Regions from separate parts of the Streptomyces qianjiangensis genome, predicted to be linked through region 2. Evidence: riboswitches for the same ligand, from Rfam matches in the RefSeq annotation. Region 2 holds a riboswitch; each other region holds the start of a gene.

Region 1 (5,570 bases), 210 kb from region 2:
ACGGCGACCGAGTTGCCCCAACGGGTGTTGGCACTGTCGACACCGCGGCGCACCGCGGCCTCGTCCATCACGTCGTCGTGGTACAGCGTGGCGAGGTGCGTCAGCTCGACGACCACGGCCGAGGGCACGACACCCGGCGCGTACGGGTCACCGAACTGGGCCGCGAGCATCACGAGCAGCGGCCGGAACCGCTTCCCGCCCGCCCGCACCAGGTGCTGGGCGGCCTCCGTGATGAACGGGACCTCACTCTTGGTGGCTTCGAGCAAGCCTTCCTCGACAGCCGCCAATCCGGCCTGGACATCGGCTTCCAGAGCCTGGTCCCGCACGCTCAGCCCGAACGGCCCGACGACGGTCACGAGGGGTCTCCTGTCTGCTGGTGTCTGCTGGCGATTACACGGTTTGTCGATAGGTCGCTGCCATCACTCAAGTCAGCGTATCCGGTCAGGTTTCGATCACCGCTAGCGCCCACCGTTACAGCCCAGGCGGTATCGGACCACGACCGGTATGTTTTTGATCAGTCGATATGGATTGTTTTTTATCGACTCACCATGATGTGACATTGCTTGTCCCTATATACCCGCATGTACCCGGTCCGCCAGCGCCACGGGGTCGCCCCCATGCACATCCGTACGTCCTTCCCCTACGAGACCACGCACGACGACATCCGCGTCCCCCTGCCCGACGGGACACGGCTGTACGCGCGCGTATGGCGGCCCCTGACGGACGAACCCGTTCCGGCGCTCCTGGAGTACCTCCCGTACCGCCTGACCGACTGCACCGCGCCCCGCGACGCCCAGCGCCACCCCTGGTACTCGGGCCATGGCTACGCCTCCGTCCGGGTCGACGTCCGCGGGCACGGGAACAGCGAGGGCCGGCCGGCGGACGGCTACTCGGGGACGACGGCGGCCGACGGGGCCGAGGTGGTGAACTGGCTGGCCGCGCAGCCCTGGTGCGACGGCGGCGTGGGCCTGTTCGGCGTGTCCGGGGGCGGCTTCGACTCCCTCCGTGTCGCAGCCCTCGCGCCCGAGCCGCTCAAGGCGGTCGTCACGGTGTGCTCCACGGACGACCACTACGACAACGACGTGCACCGCCTGGGAGGTTCCGTTCTCGCGGCCGGCACGCACGCCCGGTCGGCCGCGCTGCTCGCCTTCGCGTGCCGGCCGCCCGACCCCCGGTACGCCGGTGAGGCCTGGCGGGACATGTGGCTGGAGCGCCTCGAGGCCGTCGGCCCCCTCGCCCACACCTGGCTCGCGCACCCGACCCGCGACGACTACTGGCACCGGGCCTCGGTCCGTGAGGACTACGGCGCGATCAGGGCCGCCGTACTGGCGGTGGGCGGCTGGCACGACCCGTACCACGACACGGTGCTCCGTCTGGTCGAACACCTCCCGCGCGACCGCGTCCGCGGCATCGTCGGCCCCTGGCCGCACGAGTACCCCGACCGCGACCGGCCGCCCGGCCCGGCGATCGGCTTCCTCCAGGAGACCCTGCGCTGGTGGGACCGCTGGCTCAAGGACGGCAGCCCGTCCGACGGCGCCTCCGCCCCGGCGGACCCCCTGGACCGGCCGCTCCTGCGCGCGTACGTCCTCGACTCCCGTCCGCCGGCCACGACCTACGACACCCTTTCCGGCCGCTGGGTCGGCGAGCCGCAGTGGCCCTCACCCCACGTGACGAGCATCACGCACCGGCTCCGGGGCGCCCCCGTTCTCGTGCGGTCCCCGATGCACACCGGCATCGACGCCGGCCGCCTCGTCCCGATCGGGAACGACGCCGACCTGCCGCCCGACCAGCGGGAGGAGGACGCCCGTTCGGTCTGCTTCGAGTTCGCGGTGACGGAGGAGACCTGGGTGCTGGGGCGGCCCGGGGTGCGGCTGCGGCTGACCTCCCGGGTGCCGCGCGGCCAGGTCGTCGCACGGATCTGCGACGTCGCCCCGGACGGCGCCTCGACGCTGGTCGCCCGGGGCGCGCTCAACCTGTCCGCGCGCCACGGCGACGACCGGTCGGTGCCCTGGACGCCGGGCACCACGCAGGACGTGACCTTCGAGCTGAGCGGCATCGGCCATGTCTTCCCGCCCGGCCATCGCATCCGCCTCGCCGTCTCCTCCGTGTACTGGCCCTGGCTCTGGCCCGAGCCGGACTCGGCGGCGGGCTTCACCCTGGACCCGGCGGGCAGTTCGCTCGAACTGCCGGTGCGCGAACGGACGCCGGACCCGACGATCACCTTCGAGGAGCCGGAGCAGGCGGAGCCGCTGGGCAGCAGTTTCCCGCCCACGCTCGACGAACCGCGCCCCGAGCGGCTGGTGGTGCGGGACCTGGCGAAGGGCGAGTGGCGTCTGGAGGTCGACCCGCGCCACGGCGGCACGCGGCAGTACCCCGACGGACTGGAGTGCACCGAGGACGCGCGGGAGACGTACACGATCACCGAGAAGGACCCCCTGTCGGCCCGCACCCACTCGGAGTGGTCGATCCGGCTGCACCGTCCGGAGTCGGCCTGGGACACGACGGTCAGGACCCGGTCGGACATCACCTGTGACGCGGAACACTTCCTCGTCTCCGACGAGGTGATCTGCGCGGAGGGCGGCGAGGTGGTCTTCCACCGGACGTGGGAGAAGCGCGTCCGGCGGAGCCCCGTGAACCCCCTGTGACCTGCATGTCTGATTTGCCGTGAATGTTATTCCGTGAGTTGGGTCACGCCACCTCATGTCGGCTCACATCCACCCAAACACCCGTTTGCCCTTTTCCCACCGGCCAGTTGAGGCTGTGCAACCGCAAAGGATCAAGTGCCCCATACGCCTCACACCAAGGTCAATCGGTGCGTTCTGTGAATCAGGTACTTGTTCCCGACATGTGCTCTCGCATAGCTTCCGGGCCAGTCAGGCGGAACGCCGAATCCTGCCGCCGCCCGACGTAACCCATCGACGAACTCATTCGCGTAGGCAGGAGCGGGGGACCCAGGTAGACCGCCGGACCGGACGACACACGTCGCACGGAACGGCTCGGGGTGAAGTCGCGCAGCCTCAGGGCGGCACGGCCGGGCACCTCCCCGCCCGAACCCGACAGCTCACCTCGCAGGCGACGGAGAGGAAGTCCCCCATGTTCGCTGCCGCTCAGCCCCGCCGCACCAACCGCCTCGTCCGCAAGCTCGCCGTCGTCGGCACCGGCGCCGCGGTGCTCGCCCTCCCGCTCATCGGCGCGACCACGGCCTCGGCCGCCCCCGCCGCCACGCCCGCCGCGGCCGCCACGGCCGAGACGACCCTGGCCGGCTACCCGAACAACCTCGACGGCTGGATCCGTGAGTCCCTCGCCATCATGAAGGAACGGCACATTCCGGGCTCGTACAACGGCATCTACCGCAACATCATGCGTGAGTCGTCGGGCAACCCGCGGGCCATCAACCTGTGGGACTCCAACGCGGCCAAGGGCATCCCGTCCAAGGGCCTGCTCCAGGTCATCGACCCGACGTTCAACGCGTACCACGTGGTCGGGACGTCGTTCGACATCTACGACCCGGTCGCCAACATCACCGCCGCCTGCAACTACGCGGCCGCGCGGTACGGCTCGATGGACAACGTCTTCGGCGCGTACTGACGGACGTTTCGGGGAGTACCGGCGGCCCCCCCGAAACGGGAGAGCTACGCGAAGAGTCTTTCGAGGACGACGGCGATGCCGTCGTCCTCGTTCGACAAGGTGATCTCGTCGGCCACCGCCTTGAGTTCGGGATGGGCGTTGGCCATCGCCACACCGCGGGCGGCCCAGTCGAACATCGGGATGTCGTTGGGCATGTCCCCGAAGGCGATGGCCCGCCGGGCGCTCAGCCCCAGGTGTTCGGCGGCCAGCGCCAGACCGGTCGCCTTCGTGATGCCGCACGGCTGGAGTTCGACGGTCCCCGGCCCGGACATGGTGACCGTCGCCAGCGAACCCACGACATCACGGGCAGTCGCCGCCAACTCGTCGTCGGACAGCGCGTGATGGCGGAGCAGGACCTTGCTGATGGGTTCGCACCACAGATCGTCGCGCCGCTGGACCCGTACGGCGGGCAGGGTGGGGTGCGGCATCAGATACCCCGGCTCGATGAGCGTGAGCCCGTCCACCCCGTCCTGGTCGACGGCCGCGTACACCTGACCCACCTCGGCCTCGATCTTGCCGAGCGCGGTCTCGGCCAACTCCGGGTCCAGGGTGACCGACCACAGCAGACGGTCCGCGCCGGCGTCGTACAACTGCGCGCCCTGTCCGCACACCGCGAGCCCCCTGCTGCCGAGTTCATCGAGCAGCGGCCGTACTCTCGGCGCCGGGCGCCCCGTCACCACGAGGTGCTGCGCACCGGCCCCCACCGTCCGCGCGAGCGCCGCGCGGGAGCGGTCGGAGAGGGTGTCGTCGCCGCGGAGCAGCGTCCCGTCCAGATCGGTGGCGACGAGTGAATAAGCGGGGGGAGCGGCCATGATCAGAGAATACGGACAACATGCCGCCGCGACTCATCCCTGTCCCAGCCGTTGTTCTCAACCCCACGGGGTCCGCGCGGAGATGCTGCCACCGCCCGTCGTCAGTGGTGCGCGTTAGGTTGCTGTCACCGCGCCGAGGGAGCCGAGGAAACGGGGGCGGATGTGGTGACGGACCGGCGGGACGTCTTCCGGAGGTATCTGCGCGAGGCGGCGCCCGCCGTTCTCGCGCGCTTTCCCGAGGAGTCGAGGCCCGAGATCTACGCCCTCTCCTTCCGTATCTGGCGCATCGACTACGACGAGCGCCACCCCTATGTGGCCATCGGCTACAACACCGAGACCCAGTGCGAGCTGGAGAAGCGCCACGGGGACCCCGGTGAGGCCCGCTGGCACTACGCGTGCTGGCTCCTGGACGGATTCGAGATGCTCGGCAACGTCCCCGAGGACCCGGTCGGCGCACCGCTGTACGTCGAGGAGGTCAAGGAACTCGGCCTGTGGTTCGACGGTGACCGGGACGACGACGAGGGGGACCGGGACGACGACGAAGCGGGCGACATCGAGGCCAAGCGCGATCTGCTCGGCCTGCACTTCGCCGACGCCTGTATCGATCTGGCCCGCCATCTGCACGAAAGCGGGGACATCGAGCGGCTCTTCGGCCGTCCGCTGCCCGTCGTCGTCTTCGACATGGACTGCCCCGAATGGGAGATCGAGGCCACCGAGGCGGCCAACCCCCCAGAGCTGATCGAGGAGTTCCTGGCGTGGCAGCGGACGGCCGGGGAGGGGTAGCCGGCCGTCCCTGCCGTCCGCCGCTGCCGTCCGCCGCCGCGCTCAGCCGTGGGCCGCCGCCAGGTGCTTCGCCAGCCGTGGGGAGGCGAACTCGGTGCCGCAGACGAAGCGCATCACCGGGCCGTAGGACCCGGCGGCCGGCAGGCCGGTGAAGTAGAGGCCGGGGACAGAGGAGACAAAGCCGGCACCGAGCTTGGGGGTGCCGCGGCTGACCGCGAGCCGACTGCGGAGCTCATGGCCGAGGAAGTCCATGGCCGCGATGTCCACGCGGTAGCCGGTGGCCGCGATGACATGGTCGGCGGTGAGCCCGCGGGTGGCGCCGGCATGGGTGCGGACCGTGAGGACCGG
Region 2 (5,570 bases):
GGCGGGCGGTTCGGCCATAGACCCGCTGCCGTGGCTTCGCAGCCATGACCTGGACCCGACGTAGATCCCCACTCCTCTCCACGCGTGACCGAGCCCCCGCCGGATCTTCCGATCGGCGGGGGCTCGTCGCGTGTGCCTACAGCTTCTCCACCGGCGCGTACCGCAGCACCAGCCGCTTCGGCTTCGCGTCACCGAAGTCGATCGTCGCCTGGGCGTTGTCCCCCGCGCCCGTCACCGCGAGGACCGTGCCGAGTCCGAACTGGTCGTGGGTGACCCGGTCCCCGACGGCCAGGGACACCACCGGCTTCGACGAGACCCGCTTCGTGGCGAACCCGGACGCGCCCGACGCCGACGAGCGCGAGCGGGACGAGGACAGCGAGGCCGCCACACCGGAAGCGGGTCCGGAGGAGACCGGCGCCGCCGCTCCCGTCCGCTTCCACTGCACATGGGCGGGCGGGATCTCCTCCAGGAAACGGGAGGGCGGGTTGTACGACGGCTGTCCCCAGGCGCTGCGCAGCGAGGACCGCGTGAGATACAGCCGCTCCCGCGCGCGGGTGATGCCGACGTACGCCAGGCGCCGCTCCTCCTCCAGCTCCTTGGTCTGGCCGAGGGCGCGCATGTGCGGGAAGACGCCGTCCTCCATGCCGGTGAGGAAGACGACCGGGAACTCCAGGCCCTTGGCGGTGTGCAGGGTCATCAGGGTGATGACCCCCGAGCCCTCCTCGTCCTCGTCGGGGATCTGGTCCGAGTCGGCGACCAGCGCCACCTGCTCCAGGAAGTCGGCCAGGGTACTCTGCTCGCCCTCCGCGCGTTCCTGTTCGAACTCCAGGGCCACGGCCGCGAGTTCCTGGAGGTTCTCGATGCGGGTCTCGTCCTGCGGGTCGGTGGAGGTCTGCAGTTCGGCGAGATAGCCGGTGCGTTCGAGGATCGCCTCGAGGACCGTGGCCGGTCCCGCGCCGGACTCGACGATCGTGCGGAGGTCCTCCATCAGCACGTTGAACCGCTTGACGGCGTTCGTCGAGCGCGCCGCCATGCCGTACGCCTCGTCGACCCGGCGCAGCGCCTGCGGGAAGCTGATCTTCTCGCGCTGGGCGAGGGCGTCGATCATCGCCTCGGCACGCTCGCCGATACCGCGCTTGGGGACGTTGAGGATCCGGCGCAGCGGCACGGAGTCCTCCGGGTTGGCCAGGACGCGCAGGTAGGCCAGGACGTCCCGGACCTCCTTACGCTCGTAGAAGCGGACGCCGCCGACGACCTTGTAGGGCAGGCCGACGCGGATGAAGACCTCTTCGAAGACACGGGACTGCGCGTTGGTGCGGTAGAAGACGGCGACGTCGCCCGCCTTCGCCTCGCCCGCGTCCGTGAGGCGGTCTATCTCGTCGGCGACGAACTGCGCCTCGTCGTGCTCGGTGTCGGCGACATAGCCGGTGATGTGCGCGCCCGCGCCCGCGTTGGTCCACAGGTTCTTGGGGCGGCGGGACTCGTTGCGCTCGATGACCGCGTTGGCGGCGGAGAGGATCGTCTGGGTGGAGCGGTAGTTCTGCTCCAGGAGGATCGTCGTCGCGTCCGGGTAGTCCTCCTCGAACTGGAGGATGTTGCGGATCGTCGCGCCGCGGAAGGCGTAGATGGACTGGTCGGCGTCACCCACGACGCACAGCTCGGCGGGCTGGAGGTCGTACTCGCCGGGCGGTACGTCCACCGGGTGCCCGGCGGTGCCGACGAGCTCGCGCACGAGGGCGTACTGGGCGTGGTTGGTGTCCTGGTACTCGTCGACGAGGACATGGCGGAAGCGGCGGCGGTAGTGCTCGGCGACGTCCGGGAAGGCGCGCAGCAGGTTGACCGTCGTCATGATCAGGTCGTCGAAGTCGAGGGCGTTCGCCTCGCGCAGCCGCGACTGGTACATCGCGTAGGCCTGGGCGAGGGTCTTCTCGAAGCCGTCGGCGGCCTGTGCGGCGAAGTCCTCCTCGTCGACCAGCTCGTTCTTCAGGTTCGAGATCTTGGCGCTGAAGGCCTTCGGCGGGAAGCGCTTGGGATCGAGCTCCAGGTCGCGGCAGACCAGGGCCATCAGACGCTTGCTGTCGGCGGCGTCGTAGATCGAGAACGACGACGTGAAGCCGAGCTTCTTGCTCTCGCGGCGCAGGATGCGCACACACGCGCTGTGGAAGGTCATCACCCACATCGCCTTCGCGCGCGGGCCGACGAGGTGCTCGACGCGCTCCTTCATCTCGCCCGCGGCCTTGTTGGTGAAGGTGATCGCGAGGATCTGGCCCGGGTGCACGCTCCGCTCGGCCAGCAGGTGGGCGATGCGGTGCGTGAGCACACGGGTCTTGCCGGATCCGGCGCCGGCCACGATGAGCAGCGGGGAACCGGCGTGGACGACGGCCGCGCGCTGGTTCTCGTTCAGCCCCTCCAGCAGCGCCGCGGCGTCGATCACCGGGCGCGGGGCGCCGTCGCGGTAGTAGTTGTCCCGGTCCGGCGGCACGTCGAACTTCCCACCGAACAGATCGTCCGGAACCGACTCCGGAGCGTGATCGTCCTCGGGCGGCGGCGGAGGCTCCTCCTCGCGCCCGTGAGGGGTCTGGAGGTCCGCCAGGAAGCTGTCGTCAAAGAGGCTGCTCATCGCTCTCCGAGTCTAGGGCGCCCCACCGACAAACGACCGCCGCCCCGGAAACGGGACCGGCCCCGCGCGCGGGGGATCTCGCGGGGATCTTCCCGATGCATGAGCCGGACAACTGTCTCACGCTCCGCAGGCATGCTGTCACACGGGCGGAATTCTGCATCAGGTCACGAAAATGTATCGGGCATATCGCCCATCAACCTTCACACGGGCCACACCAGTTGGCTACCGTCTCGGGCGGGCCGTACGACCCCCACCGGCGAACGTCGCCGGGCCGCGCGGCCTCCGCCGAGTCCGGTGTGCCCGCCACGGCACCTGGAGCCGGGGACCCAACCGACCTTGGGGTGAATCGGCCGAACCTCCCCCCGGAGAAGCGGCCGTAGGGCAACCCTTCCGAACCACCCGCCCGAACCCGACAGCTAACTCGGTAGGCGGAACATGGAAGGAGTCGCCTCCCTTGGCGTCGCACCGCAAGTCGCGCCCCGCGAGTTCCCTAGTAGCAGGCATACGCACCCCCGCCATCGCCACCGCCGCGCTCACCTCCGTGGCCCTGCTCTCCCAGACCGCCAACGCCACGCCCTCCCCCGGCGGCGACAAGCCGAGCATCGAGGAGGTCGAGAAGAAGGTCGACGACCTGTACCGCCAGGCGGAGTCGGCGACCGAGAAGTACAACGCGGCCAAGGAGAAGTCCGGCAAGCAGCGCAAGACCGTCGACACCCTGCTGGACGACGTGGCGCGGCGCACGGACAAGCTCAACAAGGCGCGTGAGGAACTGGGTACGTTCGCCGCCGCCCAGTACCGCACCGGGACCGCCGCGCCCGACACCGCCACCTTCCTGCTCTCGAACTCCCCGCAGGACTACTTCGACCAGACCCAGCTGATGGGCCGGATGACCTCGTGGCAGAAGGGCGCGGTCGACGACTACGTCACCCAGCAGTCGGCGACCATGAAGAAGCGGCAGGAGGCCGCCAAGAGCCTCCAGACGCTGACCGAGTCGCAGAACGAGCTGAAGACCGCCAAGGCCACCGTCCAGAAGAAGCTCTCCTCGGCTCGCGAGCTGCTGTCCACGCTGACGGCACAGGAGAAGGCCCGGCTCGCCGCGATCGAGAAGCAGAAGCAGGAGGAGGCCGCACGCCAGGCCGCGGCGCTCGCCAAGAAGCAGGCAGCCGAGGAGCTCGCGAAGAAGCAGGCGGCCGAGGAGGCGGCGAAGAAGGCCGCCGCCTCGAGCTCGTCGAGCTCGTCCAGTTCTTCGGGCTCCTCGGGCTCGTCCACCTCGACGGGGTCGACCGGCTCGTCCTCGGACTCCTCGTACGCCACCAAGGCCGCGAAGGCGATCGCCTTCGCCCGCGCCCAGATCGGCAAGCCGTACGTCTGGGGCGCCACCGGCCCCGACTCCTACGACTGCTCCGGCCTCACCTCGGCTGCCTGGCGGGCCGCGGGCGTCAGCCTTCCGCGTACCACCTGGGACCAGGTCAACGTGGGCACCACGGTCTCGCTCACCAACGCCGAGCCCGGCGACCTGATCTTCTTCTACGACGACATCAGCCACGTCGGCATCTACATCGGCAACGGCATGATGATCCACGCCCCGAAGCCCGGCGCCTACGTCCGCGAGGAGTCGATCTACTACGGCGGCGCGTCGATCATCCACAGCGTGGTACGGCCGGCGTGAGAGAGATCGGTGGGGCAGGGGCGCGAGCACCGCGGCCGTGGTGACGCGAGCGCCGCAGCCGTGGTGAACCGCGACCGCGCACGCACGCGCCCCTGTCCCCCACCCACGTGTCCCGCACCCGCGCGTTTTTCCCGGCACGCGCGCGCGTGCCCCGCTCGCAAGGCGCGCACGGCTCTTTAGCATCGGGCCCATGCCCGCCTCCTCACCCCTGCGCGCCTGGTGGAAGCGGCGCCCGCCGACGGCCGGGGCCGCCGTGATGGCGACCGGCATCGTGTCGGTCGGACTGCAACTGGCGGGGTACGAGGCCCTGTCCCTGATCGCCCTTGCGATGGCTTCGGTCGCCTGGCTGGCGCTGGCCGCGGACTTCGCCGTGGGGCTGCTGTGGCAGCGCAGACGCTGGGTGGCCGAGGCGCGGACACCGGGCGCGCTCACCGCCGTCGCCGCGACCGCGGTGCTGGGCACCCGTCTCTCCGCACTGGGCCGGCAGGGCCTGGCCGAAGCGCTGCTCGCCCTGTGCGCGGTGCTCTGGCCGGCGCTGCTCCTGCTCGTCGTACGGCACCTGCACCGGCGCATGCCGGGCACGGTGTTCCTGTGCTGCGTGGCCACGCAGGGGCTCGCCGTGCTCGGCGCCACGCTCGCCGCGGCCGAGGCGACGGCATGGCTCGCGCACGCGGCGCTCGTGCTGTTCTGGCTGGGGCTCGTGCTCTACGGGTTCGCCCTGGCCCGGTTCGACGTGCGGCAGGTGATCGAGGGGCCCGGGGACCAGTGGATCGCGGGCGGCGCGCTCGCGATCTCGGCGCTGGCCGCCGCGAAGCTGATCTCCGCCGACAGCGCGCGGCTGTACCTGTGGGACGACGACAACCTCGGCGTCCTGCGCGATACGGTCATCGCCCTGGTCGTCCTCGATCTGACCTGTTACGTCGTACTGCTGACCTCCGAGGTGGTGCGCCCTCGGCTGCGCTTCGACGTGCGCCGCTGGTCGACGGTGTTCCCGATGGGGATGACGGCGACGGCGGCGCTGTCGGTCGCGGCCGCCCTCGGCATCCCGTGGCTGGAAGGGCTCGGACGGGGGCTGGTGTGGATCTCCGTGGCCGTCTGGCTCGCGGTCGCCGCCGGTGCGGTCCGGTCGGCCGGCGCCGGGCTCAGGGCCGCGCGCTGAGCCCGGTCACGTCCACAGCACGGCGATGAAGATGTTCGTCATGGTCAGCAGGCCCACCAGCCCGAACAGGCGCTTGTCCGCCGTCTCCTCGTCCCGCTTCACATAGACGAGCCCGAGGATCA
Region 3 (5,570 bases), 4.0 Mb from region 2:
GACAGCCCTCACTGGCCGAGCCGGTTCAGGGCCAACCGAGTGACCTCGTCATCCAGGCCGAGGAGTTGAGCAGGACCCGGGCCCTGCTCGAAGGAATGCTCGTCCGGCACACGGGACGCAGCCCGGAACAGGTCCACGAGGACCTGGAGCGGGATCTGATCCTGGACGCGCCGGGCGCGCTGGAATACGGGCTGGTGGACGGGATCATCACCAGCCGCAACGCCTCCCGCATCACCCGGGACGCGGGGTGAGCCGGCGGATGATGCCTCCGGAACTGCCGCCGCTGCCCGCCCTGACGCGGGCCGAGGGTGAGTTGATCGACCGTTACCTCGATGTGGTCGACCTGCTCGGTCGGATCAATCCGGCCCGGCACGAGGGCACCTACAGCGGGCTGCGGGCCGCCCAGGCACTGGTCCGTGCGGCGGCCGAGTTGCGCGACGCGCTGACCCTCATGCACCAGCGCGGCGAGACGGAGTTGCACGCGGCCACGTTGGCACGCGCACTGCGGGTGCTGGACGGCGAACGCCGGACCGCGAGGGTCACCGTCCCACCCCACGCCGCCGATTGACGCACTGCCGTCCGGACCGGAGTTGAAACGACCCAAAGGGCGTACCGCTGATTGGAGTAGTCGCAGGTCCGTTTCCGAGGCCGTGGAGGTTGCACAACACGCTTGCCCGAGGGGGACGGTGAGGTGCTTCCGCGCTGGTCCGGGGGTACCTGCCCCCCTCGGCCATGACTCGAACACAGCGATGTCCACCCGAACGGGTGAGTGGTGAGTAACACCACAAATCCCCGATTCCATTGGGATTTTCGGACACCTGTGAGTGAAGATCCCTGTCTGACGACAAGCCCCCGCCACAGCGGCGGGGCGGTCCGGGCGGACGCCGAGTCCTGCCGCCGCCCGGATGACCGGTCGACAGGAGTGGATCGGCAGGAGTGGAGGACCCAAGCAAGACGGGTCGCCGGAACGGATGTTCGTTCGTCTGTTTGTTCGTTCCGAGCAGCCCTTGGGGTGAAGCCGCGGCAACGCGGCCGGGCAACTTCGCCAGCCCGAATCCGACAGGTCATCCTTCACAGGCGGCTGACGAAGGGTTGCGCATGACTGCGCTCAATCGTGTCCCGTCGCTCATGGCCCGGGCCGGTACGGCCTCGGCCCTCACCATCGCCGCCGTGGGCGGCTCGATCGTGGTTCCGGGTGTCGCCGCCGACGCATCGGCCGCGACGATGGCGACGAAGGCACTCCAGGTCGCGGCTTCCAAGAAGGGGTCCCCCTACAAGTGGGGCGCCACCGGGCCGCGGAGGTTCGACTGCTCCGGGCTCACGCTGTACTCGTACAAGAAGGCGGGCAAGAGCCTGCCCCGTACGGCCGCCCAGCAGTACAACAAGACCCACCACATCTCGGCCAAGAACCGCAAGGCCGGTGACCTGGTCTTCTTCCACTCGGGCTCCAGCGTGTACCACGTGGGGATCTACGCCGGGAAGGGGAAGATCTGGCACGCCCCGAAGACCGGGGACGTGGTGAAGCTGCAGAAGATCTGGACGAGGAGCGTCTGGTACGGCCGGGTCAGCTGACCCGCCCGAGGGGGTGACGGGCGATGTCGCGCCGTCACCCCCTCGGGTCCGCTCCGGCCTGACCCGGTGTCACGCCAGGAGCGGTTCGATGAGCAGGGCGGCGCCCAGAACCGTCAGCGCCACACCGGTCGCCGACTGCAGGGCCATGGCGGCCCGCGGCCGGCGCAGCCACCGGCCGAGCCGGTCCACCAGCAGCGCCACCGTCGGGAACCACACCAGGGTCAGCCCGATCACGATCAGCGCGAGCAGCAGGGTCCTCGGCAGCGCGGCACTGCCCGCGGGTACGAACTGGGGCAGCAGGCTGAGGAAGGTCAGCGAGACCTTGGGGTTGAGGGCGTTGGTCGTGAACCCCTGACGCAGCGGGTGTGCGGCAGAGGCCGTGCCGCCGTCCGTGTCGCCGCCCTGCGGCTGCCGCAGCGACCACAGCGTCCGTCCGCCCAGATACAGCACATACGCGCCGCCGAGCAGCTGCAGAGTGCGGAACAGCGGGGGCACGGCGACCAGGACCGCGGCGACCCCCGCAGCCACCAGTGCCGTGTGGACGAGCAGCCCGCACGCGATGCCGAGCGCACAGGCGATGCCCGCCCGGCGGGAGACCAGTGCGTTGCGTACGACGACGGTGAAGTCGGCGCCGGGCATGGCGACCATGCCGGCGGCGATCCCGGTGAAGGCGAGGAGCTGTCCGTCCATGGCGCCCAGCCTGCCGCGGACGGACCTTCAGCAGGTATTTAGGATCTCCTGGGTTATCCTTAAGCATTCCTTTGGGCTCGCACCCATTGGGCATTCCTTTGGGCACTCCTTCGGGCAGGCAACCGGTATGTACGACCCCACCCGACTCGCCGCCCTCGTCGCGGTGGCGGAGGCGGGGTCCATCACGCGTGCCGCCGAGCGGCTCGGCTACACACCTCCCGCGCTCTCCCAGCAGCTGGCCAAGCTGGAGCGGGAGGCGGGGACGGCGCTGCTGGTCCGGCACCACCGCGGGGCGCGGCTGACGGACGCGGGCGAGCTGCTGGTGGCCCGGGCCCGCCGGGTGCTGGACGAGTTGGAGCGGGCCCGGCACGAACTGGCCCGGCTGGCCGGTCTGTCGGGCGGCACACTCCGGCTCGGTACGTTTCCGACGGCCGGGATCCATCTGCTGCCGCCGGTGCTGAGCGCGTTCCGCCGGGCGCATCCGGATGTGGAGCTGTCGGTGGCGGACTACGATCCCCCGGCCGGCGTGGCGGCGGTGGCGGCCGGAGAGGTGGACCTGGCGCTGACGCACGCGTATCACCCGGCGGAGCCGGTTCCGGTGCCGTCCTCGGTGGGTCTGGAGCCGGTGCTGGTCGACGAGCTGGTCCTGGTGACAGCCCCGGGGCATGCCCTGAGCAGTGGCTCCTCCCGGCTGCCGCTGTCGGAGCTTGCGGGTCAGCCGCTGGTCAGCATGGCGCCGCAACTGCCCGCCCGGCAGGGAGTGGAGGCGCTGTTGGCGCAGGCGGGGGCCACGCCGTCCGTACTGGTGCCGACCCCGGGCTACGCCGTGGTGTGCGCGCTGGTGAGTGCCGGGCTCGGCGTGGCCGTCGTACCGGAGATGGTGGCGCGGACGGCGGTCACTCCGGTCGGGGTGCGCCCGCTGGGGGCAGGAGAGCTGCGACGTACGATCTCGGTCGCGTACCGGGCCGACGAGGTGGCTCCGGCCGCCGACGCCTTCCGGGCCCTGCTGCGCGGGGCGTTCGGACGTGCGCAGCAGACGGCGGGGGGCTGAGTATCACGGCTCCTGCTGTCCAGCGGCCGTGACCGGCTGGGCGGGTACCGTCCAGGGGAGTTCGATGGAGACGGTCTTGCCGCCCTCGCGGGTGGGCCGGACCCGTAGTTTGCCGCCGGATTCGGCGGTGAGCCAGCGGATGATCACCATGCCGCGGCCGTTGTCCTGCTGGACGGCGGCGGGCAGTCTCTTCGGGAAGCGTGGATGGCTGTCGGTGACGCCGATGCGCAGGTGTTCGTCACGATCGAGCACGAGGTCCACCGTGAAGGTGGGTGACTGACCGAACGTGTGCTGCACGGCGTTGGTGGCGAGTTCGGAGACGATGAGCCGGACCGTGTCGGCCACTTCCGTGTCCGGTGGCAGACCCCATTCCGCGAGGGTGGCCAGCACATAGGAACGGGCCGCGGCAACCGAGGCGGGATCGCTCGGCAGAGTGACGGATGCTTCCAGATGGTCTGCCATGACGACGTCGTCCCTTTCCCACGGGACCGCAGTCCGGCACGGAGCCGGATGGTTCGAGTACGGTCCCGGACTGGTGCTTCGTCGTCAGACTGCCATTGCGGCACGTGTCACGGGGGCGATCCACCAAGATATGCATATATCTGTCGCTCGAAGCGGTGAACTCTGCGACGGCAGACCGTATTTGGGCGGCTCGAAGGGAGTAGGGAGTAGCCCATGCAGAACGGTCCCGCGGTGCGCCGCCGGAAACTGGGAGCAGAACTGCGCGCACTGCGCACCGGGGCGAGCCTCACGAGCGGTGAGGCGGCCCGGCTGGTGGGCTGGCACCAGTCGAAGGTGAGCCGCATCGAGACGGGCGCCAGTGGGGTGAAACCGGCCGATGTACGGTTACTCCTGGACGCGTACGGCGTGGTGGACGGTCAACTGCGCGAGCTGCTGATGGTGTTGGCCGGCTCGGACGACGTCGGCGGCCGCCACCACTGGTGGCACGCGTACCGCGGGGTGCTGCCGCCCGCCTACCGGGACTTCATCAGCCTGGAGTCGCAGGCGTGCGCGATGCGCACCCTGGAGACGTCGGTTGTCCCGGGGCTGCTGCAGACGCCGGAGTACGCCCGTGCGGTGACCCGGGCGGCCGTGAGCGGCTTCGACGACGCCGAGGAGCGGCTGGACGCACTGGTCAGGGTACGGCTGGTCCGGCAGGACGTGCTGCGGTCGCAGCCGCCGCTGAAGCTGAGCGCCGTCCTGGACGAGGCGGTGCTGCGGCGGGAGGTGGGCGGGCCCGACGTCATGGCGCGGCAGCTGGAACGGCTGGTGGAGGCGGCGCGCCTGCCCCAGGTGAGGCTCCAGGTCCTGCCGTTCGCCGCCGGTGCTCACATCGGCATCACGGGACCTTTCGTTATCTTCTCATTTCCGAGCACATCTGATCTGGATGTGGTTGTTCTCGACCACTTGACGAGTAGCCTCTATCTCGAACGGAAAGAAGACCTCCAGGCCTACTCCGAGGCCTTCAACACCCTTCGGATCCACGCCCTTTCGACCGAGGAATCGTTGGATTACATCGCCGGGATAGCTGACGGCGCGTAAGGAGGAGGCACCATGTCTGCACTGCCTCGGAACGTACCTTCCTGTACCGATCTGCACGGCGTGCGGTGGCTGCGCAGCAGCTACAGCACGGGAGCGAACAACTGCGTGGAGACGGCACGGCCGCGCTCCGGTCCGCTGACCGGACTGCTCGCCGTGCGCGACTCCAAGGCACCGGCCGGACCCGCACTGCTCTTCTCCCCCGAGAGCTGGGCGGGGTTCCTGGCCACGTTCCGCTGATCCCCGTACGACCCGATCCGACCGATCGCTATTGATCGGTTCCGTCCAGGCGGCGCACGGCCGTGTCACGCCGACTCATGGTCGCGCCTCGCCGATCACACGTACAGCGCGTTCGATCTCGGCCTCGGAGAGGTCCGCGCGGGCGGTCAGCCTGAGCCGTGAGATGCCGTCGGGCACGGAAGGAGGACGGAAACAGCCCACGGCCAGGCCTGCCGTACGGCAGTCGGCCGCCCAGCGCACCGCCTCCTCGGGCGACGGCGCCCGCACGGAGACGACCGCGGCGTCCGGGCGTACCGCCTGCAGACCCATGGCGGTCAGGCGTGCGTGCAGTTCGGCGGCCACCTCGCGGGCCCGCTGTGCCCGCTCCGGCTCACGGCGCAGCAGCCGCAGCGCGGCCAGGGTCGCGCCGGCCGCGGCGGGAGCCAGGCCCGTGTCGAAGATGAACGTCCGGGCCGCGTTGACCAGATGGTCGATCACC
Region 4 (5,570 bases), 1.3 Mb from region 2:
GCCCGTGCCGCCGGTGACCGCCGACGACACCGGCCGGGTCGTCATCGTGGATCGACCCGGAGCCGTCCAGACGCAGCTGCTCATCGGCCGGGTCGGCGCGGACCGGCACGACCGCGTGTGGGCCGCCCAGGTGCTCGGCACGTACTGCCTCGGCGGCACCCTCACCTCCCGTCTGGACCGCGTCCTGCGCGAGGAGAAGGGCTACACCTACGGTGTGCGCTCGTTCGGGCAGGTCCTCAGGTCCGCCCCGGACGGCACGGGTGCCTCGATGCTCGCCATCAGTGGCTCGGTGGACACCCCGAACACCGGTCCCGCGCTGCAGGACCTGTGGGCGGTGCTGCGCAAGCTCGCCGAGGAGGGCCTCACCGACGCCGAGCGCGACGTCGCCGTGCAGAACCTCGTGGGGGTCGCGCCGCTGAAGTACGAGACCGCGGCAGCCGTGGCGAGCACGCTGGCCGACCAGGTCGAGCAGTATCTGCCGGACGACTACCAGGCGACGCTGTACCGGCAGCTCGCCGCCACCGGCACCGTGGAGGCCACCGCCGCGGCGGTCAACGCCTTCCCGGTGGACCGTCTGGTGACGGTCCTGGTGGGCGACGCCGCCCAGATCAAGGAGCCGGTCGAGGCTCTCGGCATCGGCGAAGTCACCGTCGTCTCCGCCGAGTAGGGGCACGCGCGCGTGGGTCCTGCGCGTGGGGTCCTGACGGCCGACGGGCCGTCAGGACCCCACGGACCTTTCCCCAAGATGTCCGAATTGGGGTGGAGGTTGCCTGTCTGCCCTGTGGGATGCGCTACAAAAACAGTGATCGGTTTGGGGATCGAAAGACCGCCCGCATAGCGTCGTCCAGGCTGTTCGTCGGGCAGTGCGCCGCACCCGCGGCACCGGACAGTCATCGCCGAGTCCCCGTACGGCGCGAGCCAGGGGAGCCGGGGACCCACGCAGTCCCTGGGGTGAATCGGACACCCGCGCGTGCCGCGAGGGGGTCCGTAGGAGACCTTCCTGCTCCGAACCCGTCAGCTAACCCGGTAGGCGAGAGGGAAGGAAAGGACCAGCCACTACATGGCGTTCACGCGCGCCACCGGGAAGCACCGCCGTCCCGGCCGGATGCATCGCACCACCGCCCGCGCGGCGGGCGTCGCGGCCCTCACCACCACCGGTGCCATCGGCACCCTCGCGGCCTCCCCGGCCCTCGCCGCCGAGCCCGCCCCCGCGGACACCGGTCTCACGCCGGTCATCACCATGGGCGACTCGGTCGCCGAGCAGATCGACGCCCAGGCCGCGGCCCAGGAGCAGGCCGCCGAGCAGAAGGCGGCCGAGGAGGCCGCGCGCAAGAAGGCCGTCGCGCTGGCGGAGAAGGAGCGCGAGGCCAAGGCGCGCGCCGCCCGCGAGGCCGAGCGCAAGCGGCTCAACGCCTTCGTGACACCGATCGCGAACTCGTATGTCTCCACCGGCTACAAGACCGGCGGATCCCTGTGGTCCTCCGGCTCCCACACCGGCATCGACTTCCACGCTTCCAGCGGCACCAGCGTGCACGCGGTGGGCTCCGGCACGGTCGTGTCGACCGGCTGGGGCGGATCGTACGGCAACCAGATCGTGATCCGGATGGCGGACGGCATGTACACCCAGTACGGCCATCTGTCGTCCATCGGCGTCTCCGTGGGCCAGAAGGTCCTGCCCGGCCAGCAGATAGGCCTCTCCGGCGCGACCGGCAACGTCACCGGGCCGCACCTCCACTTCGAGGCCCGGACGACCCCGGAGTACGGCTCGGACGTCGACCCCCTCGCCTACCTCCGCAAGCACGGCGTGAACGTCTGACGGCACGGCGCACCGCTTCCCGAAGCCCCGGCTCCCCGAGCCGGGGCTTTCGCCGTTTCGGCCGCCTGGCTGTCCAAAAAATATCCATGGATTCCGGCACGCCATCGGAAATTCCCGTTGATTGCAATAGAGTCACGGAACACACGTCAAGCGGCGACGTTTCACGGGGATTAAAGCGGAGGTCGGTCATGCGTATTCCGGCGAGCTCGGTATGCACGGCGATCAGGGACGACATCGTCGCCGGTGTCTACGAGCGCGGCGGCCGGCTCACCGAGGAACTCCTCGCGCGCCGCTACGGCGTCTCGCGCGTCCCCGTCCGCGAGGCACTGCGCACCCTGGAGGCCGAGGGCTTCGTGGTGACCCGGCGGCACGCGGGCGCGTGCGTCGCCGAACCGACCGAGCAGGAGGCCGCCGATCTGCTGGAGATGCGCATGCTGCTGGAGCCGCTCGGCGCCTCCCGGGCCGCGCAGCGGCGCACCGAGGCCCATCTCAAGGTGTTGCGCGGCCTGGTGAGGCTGGGCCAGGAGCGAGCCAGGCGGGGCAACAGCGAGGATCTGCGCTCCCTGGGCGGCTGGTTCCACGAGACGCTCGCGCAGGCCTGCGGCAGTCACGCGCTGACCTCGATGCTGACCCAGCTGCGGCACAAGATCGCCTGGATGTACACGGTGGAGGCGCCCGCCGACCCGGTGGAGTCCTGGACGGAGCACGGCGCCATCGTGGACGCGGTGGCGCGCGGCGACGGCGAGCGCGCGCGGGCGATCACGGCACTGCACACCGAGCGCGCGACATCCGCGCACCGATTGCGCTTTCCCGGCGGCGGGGACCGTTCGGACCGTGTGAGGACTTCGCAACATGCCGTAAACATGTCGGGCCTGCGGCATTAACACGAGCGCCGTATACAAAGAAGGGTATTCGGCGGAGGTGTATTTCCGCTGCCCTGATTTCTGTGCGTGCTGCCCTGATTTCCGTGCGTCCGGAATTTCCGTGCGAATACGGCGAAGCCGCGCCGCCCGAAAGGGCAGACGCGGCTCCGGCGTTCGGCGCGGTGGCTCAGACGGTCTCGGGCAGTTCCTCGAGGCCCTCGGCGACGAGCTTCGCGAGACGGTCGAGGGCGGCGTCCGCGCCCTCGGCGTCGGAAGCGAGAACGATCTCCTCGCCGCCCTGGGCGCCCAGCCCGAGGACGGCCAGCATGGAGGCCGCGTTGACGGGGTTGCCGTCGGCCTTGGCGATCGTCACGGGGATGCCGGAGGCCGTGGCGGCCCGGACGAAGATGGAGGCGGGGCGGGCATGGAGGCCCTCGGCCCAGCCGACGTTGACGCGGCGCTCAGCCATGTGATGCTGCCCTTCACTGTTTCAGGGTTGTCTAGACCAGTTTCCCATATCGTGAAGCATGCCCGGAGCGGGCCTGTGCTCCGCTCCGGAGATGACGTCGGACCTCGGCCTCGATCCGACTTCCGTCCTCCACAGACTGCCTCGCGCCGTTGTCCGACGCGAGCCGTACTCTGGGGCCCATGCAGACCTCGGCGGGCCGGCAGGACCGGCACGAGTACCCCACTCACTGGGAGGCGGACGTAGTGCTGCGCGACGGGGGTACCGCGCGCATCAGGCCCATCACCGTTGATGACGCCGACCGCCTGGTCAGTTTCTACGAGCAGGTCTCGGACGAGTCGAAGTACTACCGCTTCTTCGCGCCGTACCCACGACTGTCCGCCAAGGACGTCCACCGCTTCACGCACCACGACTTTGTGGACAGGGTGGGACTCGCGGCCACCATCGGCGGCGAGTTCATCGCAACCGTACGCTATGACCGCATTGGTGCCGGCGGCATGCCCGCCTCCGCCCCCGCCGACGAGGCCGAGGTCGCCTTCCTCGTGCAGGACGCGCACCAGGGGCGCGGAGTCGCCTCCGCCCTCCTCGAACACATCGCGGCCGTCGCGCGCGAGCGCGGCATCCGCCGGTTCGCCGCCGAGGTGCTGCCCGCCAACTCCAAGATGATCAAGGTGTTCACGGACGCCGGCTACACCCAGAAACGCAGCTTCGAGGACGGCGTCGTACGCCTGGAATTCGACCTCGAACCCACGAACCGCTCGCTCGCCGTGCAGCGCGCGCGGGAGCAGCGCGCGGAGGCGCGGTCCGTACGGCGGCTCCTCGCGCCCGGCTCCGTCGCGGTCGTCGGCGTCGGACGCACGCCGGGCGGGGTGGGCCGCGGCGTCCTCGGCAACATCCGGGACGCCGGGTTCACCGGCCGCCTGCACGCCGTGAACAAGGCCTTCCCGGACGAGTTGAAGGAGATCGACGGCGTGCCCGCCCACCGCTCGGTGCGGGACATCGACGGCCCCGTCGACCTCGCGGTCGTCGCCGTACCGGCCGAGCGCGTGCCCGAGGTGGTCGCCGAGTGCGGGGAACACGGCGTGCAGGGGCTCGTCGTACTCTCCGCCGGATACGCGGAGAGCGGACCCGAGGGCCGTGAGCGGCAGCGTGAACTCGTCCGGCACGCGCGCGCGTACGGCATGCGCATCATCGGGCCCAACGCCTTCGGGATCATCAACACCTCCGAGGAGGTGCGGCTCAACGCGTCCCTGGCACCGGAGCTGCCCCGCCCCGGCCGGATCGGGCTCTTCGCCCAGTCCGGGGCGATCGGCATCGCGCTGCTGTCCCGGCTGCACCGGCGCGGCGGCGGGGTCACCGGGGTCACGGGCGTGTCCACCTTCGTCGCGTCCGGCAACCGCGCCGACGTCTCCGGCAACGACGTCATCCAGTACTGGTACGACGACCCCGACACCGACGTCGTCCTCATGTACCTGGAATCCATCGGCAACCCGCGCAAGTTCACCCGCCTCGCCCGGCGGACGGCCGCCGCCAAGCCGCTGGTCGTGGTGCAGGGGGCCGGGTCCGCTCCACAGGGCCATGCGGTCCGGGCCACGCAGTTGTCGCACGAGACCGTCTCCGCGCTGCTGCGGCAGGCCGGGGTGATCCGGGTCGGCACGATCACCGAACTGGTCGACGCGGGGCTGCTGCTCGCCCGGCAGCCCCTGCCCGGCGGGCCGCGGGTGGCGATCCTGGGGAACTCCGAGTCCCTGGGACAGCTGACGTACGACGCGTGCCTCTCCGAGGGGCTGCGGCCGCAGCGACCCCTGGACCTGACGACGGGCGCCACCGCGGAGGACTTCCGGCGGGCCCTGTCCCAGGCGCTGGCCGATGACTCGTGCGACGCGGTGGTCGTCACGGCCATCCCGGCCATCGGGGAGGGGTCACCCGGGGACGCGGAGCTGGCCGAGGCACTGCGGTCCGCCGCCGCTGCCGCGCCTTCCAAACCGGCGCTCGTCGTGCACGTGGAGCTCGGCGGGCTCGCGGAGGCGCTGTCGGCCGCGGCCAGTACGGCACCGAACCGCCCCACGGAACGCACGCCCGGCGCGGGAGCGGCACAGCCGTCCCCCGGCGCCGCACCGGTTCCGGCGGACGCCGCCCCGGACGGCTCCCGCCTGATCCCCGCCTACCCCGCCGCGGAGCGGGCCGCCCGGGCCCTCGCCGAAGCCGTGAAGTACGCGCAGTGGCGCCGCGAGACCGCCGATCCGGGCCGGGTCCCCGAGTACGACGACATCGACGAGAAGGGCGCCGCGGAGCTGATCGGCGGGCTGCTCGAGCGCGGACAGGGACTCACGCTCGGCTCGGAGGACACCTGCGAGCTGCTCGGGAAGTACGGCATCCACGTCCGCCGCGCACTGCCCGCCCCCACCCCCGACACCGCCGCCGA

The links. A riboswitch is a leader RNA that binds a small molecule or an ion and turns the genes downstream of it on or off. The one in region 2 is predicted to bind cyclic di-AMP.
Region 1: linked by a shared signal. The riboswitch ahead of N8I87_RS23465 (transglycosylase SLT domain-containing protein) and the one ahead of N8I87_RS24530 (C40 family peptidase) in region 2 are both predicted to bind cyclic di-AMP.
Region 3: linked by a shared signal. The riboswitch ahead of N8I87_RS06005 (C40 family peptidase) and the one ahead of N8I87_RS24530 (C40 family peptidase) in region 2 are both predicted to bind cyclic di-AMP.
Region 4: linked by a shared signal. The riboswitch ahead of N8I87_RS30225 (M23 family metallopeptidase) and the one ahead of N8I87_RS24530 (C40 family peptidase) in region 2 are both predicted to bind cyclic di-AMP.

The regions. Positions count from the first base shown of each region.
Region 1 is NZ_CP106798.1:5,074,245-5,079,814, reverse strand. It holds gene N8I87_RS23475 (polyprenyl synthetase family protein) at 1-356, opposite strand, end outside; gene N8I87_RS23470 (CocE/NonD family hydrolase) at 618-2,645, shown strand; cyclic di-AMP (ydaO/yuaA leader) riboswitch at 2,907-3,088, shown strand; gene N8I87_RS23465 (transglycosylase SLT domain-containing protein) at 3,094-3,588, shown strand; gene N8I87_RS23460 (HAD family hydrolase) at 3,633-4,439, opposite strand; gene N8I87_RS23455 (hypothetical protein) at 4,602-5,222, shown strand; gene N8I87_RS23450 (FAD-dependent oxidoreductase) at 5,265-5,570, opposite strand, start outside.
Region 2 is NZ_CP106798.1:5,288,162-5,293,731, reverse strand. It holds gene N8I87_RS24540 (M23 family metallopeptidase) at 1-64, shown strand, start outside; gene pcrA (DNA helicase PcrA) at 137-2,620, opposite strand; cyclic di-AMP (ydaO/yuaA leader) riboswitch at 2,894-3,066, shown strand; gene N8I87_RS24530 (C40 family peptidase) at 3,075-4,289, shown strand; gene N8I87_RS24525 (tellurite resistance/C4-dicarboxylate transporter family protein) at 4,480-5,448, shown strand; gene N8I87_RS24520 (hypothetical protein) at 5,455-5,570, opposite strand, start outside.
Region 3 is NZ_CP106798.1:1,326,562-1,332,131, forward strand. It holds gene N8I87_RS05995 (ATP-dependent Clp protease proteolytic subunit) at 1-251, shown strand, start outside; gene N8I87_RS06000 (hypothetical protein) at 260-568, shown strand; cyclic di-AMP (ydaO/yuaA leader) riboswitch at 889-1,095, shown strand; gene N8I87_RS06005 (C40 family peptidase) at 1,099-1,572, shown strand; gene N8I87_RS06010 (LysE family translocator) at 1,642-2,262, opposite strand; gene N8I87_RS06015 (LysR family transcriptional regulator) at 2,390-3,313, shown strand; gene N8I87_RS06020 (ATP-binding protein) at 3,317-3,775, opposite strand; gene N8I87_RS06025 (helix-turn-helix domain-containing protein) at 3,989-4,855, shown strand; gene N8I87_RS06030 (DUF397 domain-containing protein) at 4,868-5,092, shown strand; gene N8I87_RS06035 (8-amino-7-oxononanoate synthase) at 5,168-5,570, opposite strand, start outside.
Region 4 is NZ_CP106798.1:6,539,801-6,545,370, forward strand. It holds gene N8I87_RS30220 (M16 family metallopeptidase) at 1-667, shown strand, start outside; cyclic di-AMP (ydaO/yuaA leader) riboswitch at 885-1,048, shown strand; gene N8I87_RS30225 (M23 family metallopeptidase) at 1,061-1,816, shown strand; gene N8I87_RS30230 (GntR family transcriptional regulator) at 2,005-2,700, shown strand; gene N8I87_RS30235 (HPr family phosphocarrier protein) at 2,867-3,148, opposite strand; gene N8I87_RS30240 (bifunctional acetate--CoA ligase family protein/GNAT family N-acetyltransferase) at 3,328-5,570, shown strand, end outside.